DNA from 3 places in the Actinoplanes sp. NPDC049548 genome. Region 1 is predicted to be linked to each of the others. Evidence: predicted binding sites of a transcription regulator. Region 1 holds the regulator's gene; each other region holds the start of a gene.
What was found. Region 1 encodes HrcA, which represses chaperone genes, less so after heat shock. Its sites were predicted from a motif close to GGTTNGCACNCTCNNNNNGAGNGTGCNAACC; they were not measured.

Region 1 (3,244 bases):
TCAGGGTGAACCGGGCCGAGGTCGGGAGGTCGTCGACGAGGAACAGCGGTGCGGACACGGTCAGTGGCCGTTGAACGCGTCCCGCATGCGCGAGAAGAACCCGCCCTGCTTGCTGAGCTCGGCCACGTCCTCGCCCCGCGTCTTGGCGAAGTCGCGCAGCATCCGCTCCTGGTCGGCGGTCAGCTTGGTCGGCGTCTTCACGTCCAGGTGCACGAACAGGTCACCGCGGCCCTGCCCCCGCAGGTGCGGCACGCCCTTGCCGCGCACCCGCAGCGTCGACGCGGGCTGGGTGCCCGCCTTGACCTCGATGTTCTCCTCGGAGTCGAGGGTCTTGATGGTCAGCCTGGTGCCGAGCGCAGCCGCCGTCATCGGCAGGGTCACGCGGCAGTGCAGGTCGTCACCCTTGCGGGAGTAGACGTCGTGCGGGCGCTCGTGGATCTCCACGTACAGGTCGCCGGCGGTGCCGCCGCCCGGGCCGACCTCGCCCTGCTGGGCCAGGCGGATCCGCATGCCGTCCTCGACGCCGGCCGGGATCTTCACGGTCAGCGAGCGGCGGGTGCGGATGCGGCCGTCGCCGGCGCAGGTCGGGCACGGGTGCGGGATCACCGTGCCGTGACCCTGACAGCTCTGGCACGGCCGCGACGAGACGACCTGGCCCAGGAAGGTCCGCTGCACCGACTGCACCTCGCCGCGGCCACCGCAGGTCTCGCAGGTGGCCAGGTGGGTGCCGGGCGCCGTGCCGGCCCCGGAGCACTGGGTGCAGAGCACGGCCGTGTCCACCGTGATCGGCGCCTCGACACCGAACGCCGTCTCGACCAGGTCGAGCTCGAGGCGCAGGATGGCGTCGGCACCGGGCCGGGTGCGCGGGCGCGGTCCCCGGGCGCCGCCACCGGCGGCCGTGCCGAAGAACGCGTCCATGATGTCCTGGAAGCCGACGAACGGGCCGGCGCCGCCGGGACCGCCCGGGCCGGCACCCGCGCCGCCGCCGGGCGCCAGCGGGTCGCCGCCGAGGTCGACGATCTGGCGCTTCTGGTCGTCGGAGAGAACCTCGTAGGCGGCGTTGATGTCCTTGAACTTCTCGTGCGCCTCGGGGTCCGGGTTGACGTCCGGGTGGTACTGACGGGCCAGCTTGCGGTAGGCACGCTTGATCTCGTCGTCGGTGGCTTCGCGGCTGATGCCGAGAATTCCGTAATAGTCCTTGGCCACAGGGTTTCGAGTCCTCATGTCTGCCCCGCGCTGTGCGCCGGAGACCGTCGTCGCTTGTGCGTCAGTTCTGTGCCAGCAGATCGCCAACGTAGCGTGCCACGGCACGTACGGTGGCGATGGTGCCGGGGTAGTCCATCCGGGTGGGTCCCAAGACGCCGAGCCCACCAACGATTGTCGTACCCGGTCCGTAACCGGTGCTCACCACGGACGCCGCCCGGAGGTTGTCGATCTCGTTCTCGTCGCCGATGCGGACCCGGGTGGTGCTCGGCTCCACCTCGCCGATGAGCTTCAGCAGGATGACCTCCTCCTCCAGCGCCTCCAGCACCGGCCGCAGCGAGCCCTGGAAATCCAGGACGCCGCCGCGCGTCAGGTTGGCCGTGCCGGCCAGGGCGAGCCGCTCGTCACTGCGCTCGACCAGGGTCTCGAGCAGCACCGAGGCCAGGCACGCCATGGTGTTGCGCTTCTCCGGGGACGACTCGTCGACCAGCGCCTGCACCAGCGGCGGCGTGTCGGCGAGCTTCTCCCCGGTGAGCTTGGCGTTGACCGTGCGCCGCAGGTCGAGCACGTCGTCGTTGCTGGTCGGCGCCGGCAGCTCGACCAGGCGCTGCTCGACGCGCCCGGTATCGGCGATCATCACGAGCATGAGCCGGGTGCTGGAGATCGGCACCAGTTCCAGATGCCGCACCGCCGACCGGGAGAGGCTCGGATACTGCACGACGGCGACCTGGCGGGTGAGCTGGGCCAGCAGGCGCACCGTACGGTGCACCACGTCGTCGAGGTCGACCGCGCCGGCCAGGAACCGCTCGATGGCCCGCCGCTCGGCCGGGCTCAGCGCCTTGACGCGCGACAGCCGGTCCACGAAGAGGCGGTAACCGGCGTCGGTGGGCACCCGGCCGGCACTGGTGTGCGGCTGCCGGATGTAGCCCTCCTCCTCGAGCACGGCCATGTCGTTGCGCACGGTCGCCGGGGAGACGCCCAGCTGGTGGCGTTCGACGAGGGCCTTGCTGCCGACCGGCTCCTGGGTGGCGACGTAGTCCTCGACGATGGCACGGAGCACCTCGAGCTTGCGGTCATCGAGACTCATGACCCCTCCCCCTGTCCACTGGCACTCCCTCGACTCGAGTGCCAGTCTACGTCGCGGCGGGCTCGCGCGCGATGATCGACCGGTAGTGCGGCGGCCACTTAGCCGACTGTCTATTCTCCGACCTCAGTCGGGTGTTGCTCTCGCCACTGTCGACCTGCGGTCCTACCGTGTCAGCCATGACTGAACCGCCGCGTCCGCCCGGTGAGGGAAATCCCTCGGACCCCACCAGGCCGATCAACCCATATCCGGGCAACGATCCGGGCCCCGGATCGCCGCCGCCGCCCCCCGCGTACGGCTCCCCCCAGCCGCCGTCGTACGGGACCCCGCCGCCCACCTCGGGCGCGGGAGGCTACGCACCGCCGCCCAGCTCGGGCGCCGGTGGCTACCCGCCGCCCAGCTCGGGCGCCGGTGGCTACCCGCCGCCCGGCTCCGGCGCGGGAGGCTACCCGCCGCCGCCCGGTTCCGGGGCACCCTACGGCGGCCCGCCGCCCGGCCAGCCCTACGGCGCCCAGGGCGGCTACGGCCAGCCCGGCTACCCGCCCCAGGGCTACGGCCAGCCCGGCGGCGACGACAAGACCTGGATCCTCGTCGCCCACTTCGGCGGCGCGGCCGGCGCCTTCCTCGGCGGAGGCTGCTCCGGCTGGATCGCCCCGCTGGTGTCGCTGCTCGCCCGGGGCAACCAGTCCCCGGTCGTGCGGGCCGAGGCGGTCAAGGCGCTGAACTTCCAGATCCTCTGGTCGATCATCGCGATCGTCGGCTGGGTGCTCAGCTGCATCATCGTCGGCATCTTCGTCGGCATCGCGGCCTGGCTGATCGCCACGATCATCGGCGTCATCGCCGGGGTCAAGGCCAACAACAACGAGCCGTACAACTATCCGATGACGGTCTCGCTGATCAAGTAGGCGGACCGGGCGGCGCCGGGCTCTCGACGGCGCCGCCCCGGACCCCGGCTCC
Region 2 (3,244 bases), on a different contig from region 1:
GAGGCCGTGGCCCCATCCGAGCTCGGCCACCTTGCCCACGACGACGTAGCCGTCGTGGCCGGCGTTCTGCGCGATCCAGCGCAGCGGCTCCACCAGCGCCTTGCGGACGATCGAGACGCCGATCGCCTCCTCGCCGGTGAGGCCCAGGTCGCCGTCGAGCGACGAGACGACCTGTGCCAGGGCGGCGCCGCCGCCGGGCACGGTGCCCTCCTCGACCGCGGCCTTGGTCGCCGCGATGGCGTCCTCGATGCGGTGCTTGCGCTCCTTCATCTCGACCTCGGTCGCGGCGCCGGCCTGGATCACGGCGATGCCGCCGGAGAGCTTGGCCAGCCGCTCGGAGAGCTTCTCGCGGTCCCAGTCGGAGTCCGACGCCTCGATCTCCTTGCGGATCTGCGCGACGCGGTCCTCGATCTCGGACTTCTTGCCACCACCGTCGACGATGGTGGTGTTCTCCTTGTCCACCACGACGCGCCGGGCGGTGCCCAGCATGTCGACGGTGACCTGGTCGAGCTTGTAGCCGAGCTCGGGGGCGATGAGCTCGCCGCCGGTGGCGATCGCCATGTCCTGCAGCATCGCCTTGCGCCGGTCCCCGAAGCCGGGGGCCTTCACCGCGGCGACCTTGAAGGTCTTGCGCAGGGCGTTCACCACGAGGGTCGACAGGGCCTGGCCCTCGACGTCCTCGGCGATGATGAGCAGCGGCTTGCCGGCCTGGAGCACCTTCTCCAGCAGCGGCAGCAGCTCCTCGACGCTGGAGATCTTCTGGGTCGTGATGAGGATGTACGCGTCCTCGAGCACGGCCTCCTGCGCCTCGGCGTCGGTCACGAAGTTCGGCGAGATGAAGCCCTTGTCGAACTGCAGACCTTCGGTGACCACGAGCTCGGTGCTGAGCGCGGAGCCCTCCTCGACGGTGATGACACCGTCGCGGCCGACCCGGTCCATCGCCTCGGCGATCAGCTCGCCGATGGTGGCGTCCTGGGCCGAGATGGTGGCCACGTTGGCGACCGACTTGTGGTCGCCGACCTCGACCGCCTTGGCCAGCAGCGCCTTCGAGACGGCCTCGGCGGCCTGGTCCATGCCCCGCTTGAGGGCGATGGGGTTGGCGCCGGCGGTCACGTTGCGCAGGCCCTCGCGGACCAGCGCCTGGGCGAGCACGGTGGCCGTGGTGGTGCCGTCGCCGGCGACGTCGTTGGTCTTGGTCGCCACTTCCTTGACGAGCTGGGCGCCGAGGTTCTCGTACGGGTCCTTGAGCTCGATCTCCTTGGCGATGGTGACACCGTCGTTGGTGATCGTGGGCGCGCCGAACTTCTTGTCCAGGACGACGTTGCGGCCGCGGGGGCCGAGGGTGACCTTGACCGTGTCGGCGAGCGTGTTGACGCCGTGCTCCAGCAGGTGCCGGGCGTCGTCAGAGAAACTGAGGATCTTCGCCATGTGTAGGTCCCTTCACGCACCACCGCCCTGACCCGAGGTGCCGGGCCAGGGCGGGAAGCACTGTCAGTAGGTCACTTCTCGATGACCGCGAGGACGTCGCGGGCGGAGAGCACCAGGTACTCCTCGCCGGCGTACTTGACCTCGGTGCCGCCGTACTTCGAGTAGAGGACCGTCTCGCCGACCTTGACGTCAACCGGGATGCGGTTGCCCTTGTCGTCGATGCGGCCCGGGCCGACAGCGAGGACGGTGCCCTCCTGCGGCTTCTCCTTGGCGGTGTCGGGGATCACGATGCCCGACGCCGTGGTCGTCTCAGCCTCGTTCGCCTGGACCACGATCCGGTCCTCGAGCGGCTTGATCGCAACCTTGGTCGCGGTAGTCACGGGCATACCCTCCTGGGTACAGGTTTCGCCGGCCTGGGTCGGCCGATCTCATGCCTCATGCCACCGGGCGGGGCCGTCGTCGCGGGTGCCGGTCCGCCTGGCGCAAGCGCACTCCCCCGGACGGGGCGCGCGCTGGCACCCTCGGGTTGAGAGTGCTAATCGGAGATTATGCCGGAACTAGCACTCCGTCAAGGAGAGTGCCAACACGGCAGAATGACTCCGCGTGGACCTCGAACTGCTTGCCTGCCTGCGTACCCCGGAAGGGTCCGCGGCCCTCGCCGCCGCGGCCGAGGTGGCCGACGGAGATCCGCTGACGGCGGCCTCGGCCCTGCGTTCCCGCGGCATCGCCGCGCCGCTCGCCGCAGCCGCGCTCACCCAGACCGACCTGCGGCGACGTGCCGAGGGCAAGTTCGGCGCGGCCGCGGCGGCGATGTTCTTCACCCGGCCGGGCTTCGAGCAGGCCACCCGCGCGGTGGTGGCGGACCGCCGCGCCGCGCGGCTGCGCGCGGCCGGCGTCGAGACCCTGGCCGACCTGGGCTGCGGGCTGGGCTCGGACGCGCTGGCGGCGGCCCGTCACGGCATCCGGGTGTACGCGGTGGACGCCGACCCGCTGACCGCCGCCGTGGCCGAGGCGAACGCGGCTGCCGCCGGCCTCGCCGAGCTGGTGACCGTGGAGTGCGCCGACGCCACCGGCGTCGAGGTGGAGAAGTTCGACGCGGTCTTCGCCGACCCGGCGCGCCGCCGGGCGGGTCGCGGGCGGGTCATGGATCCGCAGGCCTGGTCGCCGCCGTGGGACTTCATCGCGGCCCTGCCTGCCCGGGTGCCGCGGACGGTGCTCAAGCTGGCGCCCGGCATCGACCACGCCCTGCTGCCACCGGGCGCCGAGGGCGAGTGGGTGAGCGTCGGCGGCGAGCTGGTGGAGGCGGCGTTCTGGTGCGGACCCCTCGCGGAATTTGCGCGACGCGCGACTCTATTGCCGTCGGGCGTGACGCTGCACGGTTCCGGAGTCGAAGCGGCGCCGGTGGGGACTGTCGGCCGTTTCCTGTACGACCCGGACCCGGCGGTGGTCCGCTCGCACCTGGTCGCCGAGTTCGCGGCCGGAATCGGTGGCCGGCTCGCCGACCCGGAGATCGCGTACGTCTACACCGACGAGCCCGTGGACACGCCGTTCGCCCGCCGCCTGGAGGTCACCGACGTGCTGCCGTTCTCCCTGAAGCGGCTGCGCTCGACGCTGCGGGAACGAGGAGTGGGCCGCGCCGAGATCCGCAAGCGCGGGTCGGCCCTGGAGGTGGAGAAGCTCCGGCGCGACCTGCGCCTGCGGGGCAGTGGATCGGTGTCGATCGTGCTGACCCGGGTGGCGGGCGCGCCGACCGTCGTGCTGTGCCGTTAACCTCGCTGATCGTGGCTAAGAAGGCGGCCGGTACGCCGGCGACCGT
Region 3 (3,244 bases), on a different contig from region 1:
TCTGGCCTTCGCGGCGGGCGTGGTGGTGCTGAGTGTGACCACCCGGACGTACCGGCAGACCGCCAGCCCGCCGGAGCTGCTGAGCCGGGTCATGGCCACGGTCCGGTTCGTCTCCTGGGGTGCCATCCCGGTCGGCGGACTGGTGGCGGGCACGCTGGCAGGGCCGTTCGGGGCGCGCACGACCCTGGTGGTGCTCGGCGCGGTGACCGTCTGCGTGCCGCTGGCCTGGCTGCTCTCGCCGGTACGCGGCCTGCGCGACCTGAGCGAGGTACCCGTACCTGTACGGGTCTGACGAAACGGAACGGGCCGCCCCCGGAGGGACGGCCCGTTCTGCTGTTCGGCTGGACTCAGAAGTCCATGTCTCCGCCGCCCGGGGCACCGGCCGGGGCCGGGTTCTTCTCGGGCTTGTCCGCCACGACCGCCTCGGTCGTGAGGAACAGCGCGGCGATCGACGCGGCGTTCTGCAGCGCCGAGCGGGTGACCTTGGCCGGGTCGATGATGCCCGCGGCCAGCAGGTCGACGTACTCGCCGTTGGCGGCGTTCAGGCCGTGGCCCGACTCCAGGTTGCGCACCTTCTCCACCACGACGCCGCCCTCGAGGCCGGCGTTCACGGCGATCTGACGCAGCGGGGCGTCGAGCGCGACCTTGACGATGTTGGCACCGGTGGCCTCGTCGCCCTGCAGGTCGAGCTTGTCGAACGCGGTCTTGCCGGCCTGCACGAGCGCCACGCCACCGCCGGGCACGATGCCCTCCTCGACGGCCGCCTTCGCGTTGCGGACGGCGTCCTCGATGCGGTGCTTGCGCTCCTTCAGCTCGACCTCGGTGGCCGCGCCGACCTTGATGACCGCCACGCCGCCGGCCAGCTTGGCCAGGCGCTCCTGCAGCTTCTCGCGGTCGTAGTCGGAGTCCGACTTCTCGATCTCGGCGCGGATCTGGTTGACCCGGCCCTGGATCTGCTCGGCGTTGCCGGCACCGTCGACGATCGTCGTCTCGTCCTTGGTGATGACGACCTTGCGGGCCTGGCCCAGCAGGCTCAGGTCGGCGGCGTCGAGCTTGAGGCCGACCTCCTCGCTGATGACCGTGCCGCCGGTGAGGATGGCGATGTCGTCCAGCATGGCCTTGCGGCGGTCACCGAAGCCCGGGGCCTTGACGGCGACGGACTTGAAGGTGCCACGGACCTTGTTGACGACCAGGGTCGCCAGGGCCTCGCCCTCGACGTCCTCGGCGATGATGACCAGCGGCTTGCCGCCCTGCATGACCTTCTCGAGGACGGGCAGCAGGTCCTTGACCGCGGAGATCTTGCTGTTGGCGATGAGGATGTACGGGTCGTCGAAGACGGCCTCCATCCGCTCGGCGTCGGTCATGAAGTACGCCGAGATGTAGCCCTTGTCGAAGCGCATGCCCTCGGTGAGCTCGAGCTCGAGGCCGAAGGTGTTGCTCTCCTCGACGGTGATGACGCCTTCCTTGCCGACCTTGTCCATGGCCTCGGCGATGATCTCGCCGACGGTGGAGTCACCGGCCGAGATGGAGGCGGTGGAGGCGATCTGCTCCTTGGTCTCGACGTCCTTGGCGATCTGCGAGAGGCCCTCGGAGACGCTCGCGACGGCGGCCTCGATGCCCCGCTTCAGGGCCATCGGGTTCGCACCCGCCGCGACGTTACGCAGACCCTCGCGGACCAGCGCCTGGGCGAGGACGGTCGCCGTCGTCGTGCCGTCGCCGGCGACGTCGTCGGTCTTCTTGGCGACCTCCTTGACCAGCTCGGCGCCGATCTTCTCGTAGGAGTCCTCGAGCTCGATCTCCTTGGCGATCGACACACCATCGTTGGTGATGGTGGGCGCGCCCCACTTCTTCTCGAGCACGACGTTGCGGCCCTTGGGGCCGAGCGTCACCTTGACGGCGTCGGCGAGCTGGTTCATGCCCCGCTCGAGGCCGCGACGAGCTTCCTCGTCGAATGCGATGATCTTGGCCATACGGCTGTGTCCTCCTGGACATTCGCGGTGCCGGGCCTCCTCGGCCCCGCCCTCCGCACGGTGCGGAACACTGGCGGACGTCACCACCTGGCGATGTGACGTCCTCAGGTCGAGCCGGATGGCCCGCGACGACCGGTCCCGTGCCCCGGCACCGATGGCGGCGCCGTGGCCGCGACCCCACCGTGCCCGACCTGTTCAAGCTGTCTGGCACTCACACCTCGCGAGTGCCAATGACTTGTTTAGCACTCTGGTGGGTCGAGTGCAAGGACAACCCCGCGCCCCGAGGGACCGCGCTCCCGTTCACTGATCACGCTACGTGAATCGTCAGCACGTGATCGTGATTAGTCCGTCCGACGCTCGTCCGATCGGCCGCGGCGCACGTACTACCTCCCGGCGATGGTGATTACCGGACCGAGGAGCGAATCAGTGGACGACCGTGTGATCGGCGCGCAAGGGCGTACCCGCCTGTTGGAGCCGGGCAGCCGGCACGTCCCGGCTCAGCGATCACCGAGGGTCACCGGCTCCAGGCCTCTGCTCAGCGTCGTGGTGCCGGCTCACAACGTCGAGGCGTACCTCGGTGAGTGTCTCGAGTCACTCGCCCGGCAGACGTACAGCGCCCTCGACGTCATCGTCGTCGACGACGGATCCGTCGACGCCACCGCGGCGATCGCCGACGAGTGGGCCCGCAGAGACCTCCGCTTCCGGGTCATCCACCAGCGCGAAGGGGGCCCCGGCCAGGCCCGCAACGCCGGCATCGCGATCGCCCGGGGCACGTTCCTGACGTTCGCCGACGGGGACGACGTCGTCCCGCCGTACGCGTACGAGACGATGATGACCACCCTGGAGCAGACGGGTTCCGACTTCGCCTGCGGCGCAGTGCGCGCCCTGACCTCCAAAGGCCTCGCCGCCTCGCGCCTGCACGCGCCGACCTTCACCGAGACCGCGCTGCGTACCCACGTCAGTAAGCGGCTCACCCTGCTCAAGGACCGCACGGTGTGGAACAAGATCTACCGCCGCCGGTTCTGGGACGACCACGCCCTCGCCTTCCCCGAGGGCGTCGTCTTCGAAGACGTCCCGGTCGCCCTGACCGCCCACGCGATGGCCACCGCGGTCGACGTGGTCGACGTCCCGGTCTACTACTGGCGCAAGCGGGAGAACGGCGAGAAGTCCATCACGCAGCGCAAGACCGACTGGAAGACCACGGCCGACCGGCTGCACGCGGTCGACCGGGTCAGCCGCTTCCTGGGCGAGCACCACGGGGGCGAGGTCAAGCG

Region 2: a site for HrcA is predicted at 1,939-1,969, ahead of groES (co-chaperone GroES). Genes of this name have one in related genera too.
Region 3: a site for HrcA is predicted at 2,173-2,203, ahead of groL (chaperonin GroEL). Genes of this name have one in related genera too.

Annotation. Positions count from the first base shown of each region.
Region 1 is NZ_JBFAPM010000028.1:39,265-42,508, forward strand. It holds gene AB0J80_RS34895 (16S rRNA (uracil(1498)-N(3))-methyltransferase) at 1-58, opposite strand, end outside; gene dnaJ (molecular chaperone DnaJ) at 61-1,206, opposite strand; gene hrcA (heat-inducible transcriptional repressor HrcA) at 1,268-2,290, opposite strand; gene AB0J80_RS34910 (DUF4870 domain-containing protein) at 2,467-3,192, shown strand.
Region 2 is NZ_JBFAPM010000005.1:200,204-203,447, forward strand. It holds gene groL (chaperonin GroEL) at 1-1,428, opposite strand, end outside; gene groES (co-chaperone GroES) at 1,500-1,814, opposite strand; gene AB0J80_RS12775 (class I SAM-dependent methyltransferase) at 2,032-3,198, shown strand; gene ybaK (Cys-tRNA(Pro) deacylase) at 3,210-3,244, shown strand, end outside.
Region 3 is NZ_JBFAPM010000001.1:271,853-275,096, reverse strand. It holds gene AB0J80_RS01240 (MFS transporter) at 1-292, shown strand, start outside; gene groL (chaperonin GroEL) at 348-1,970, opposite strand; gene AB0J80_RS01230 (CDP-glycerol glycerophosphotransferase family protein) at 2,397-3,244, shown strand, end outside.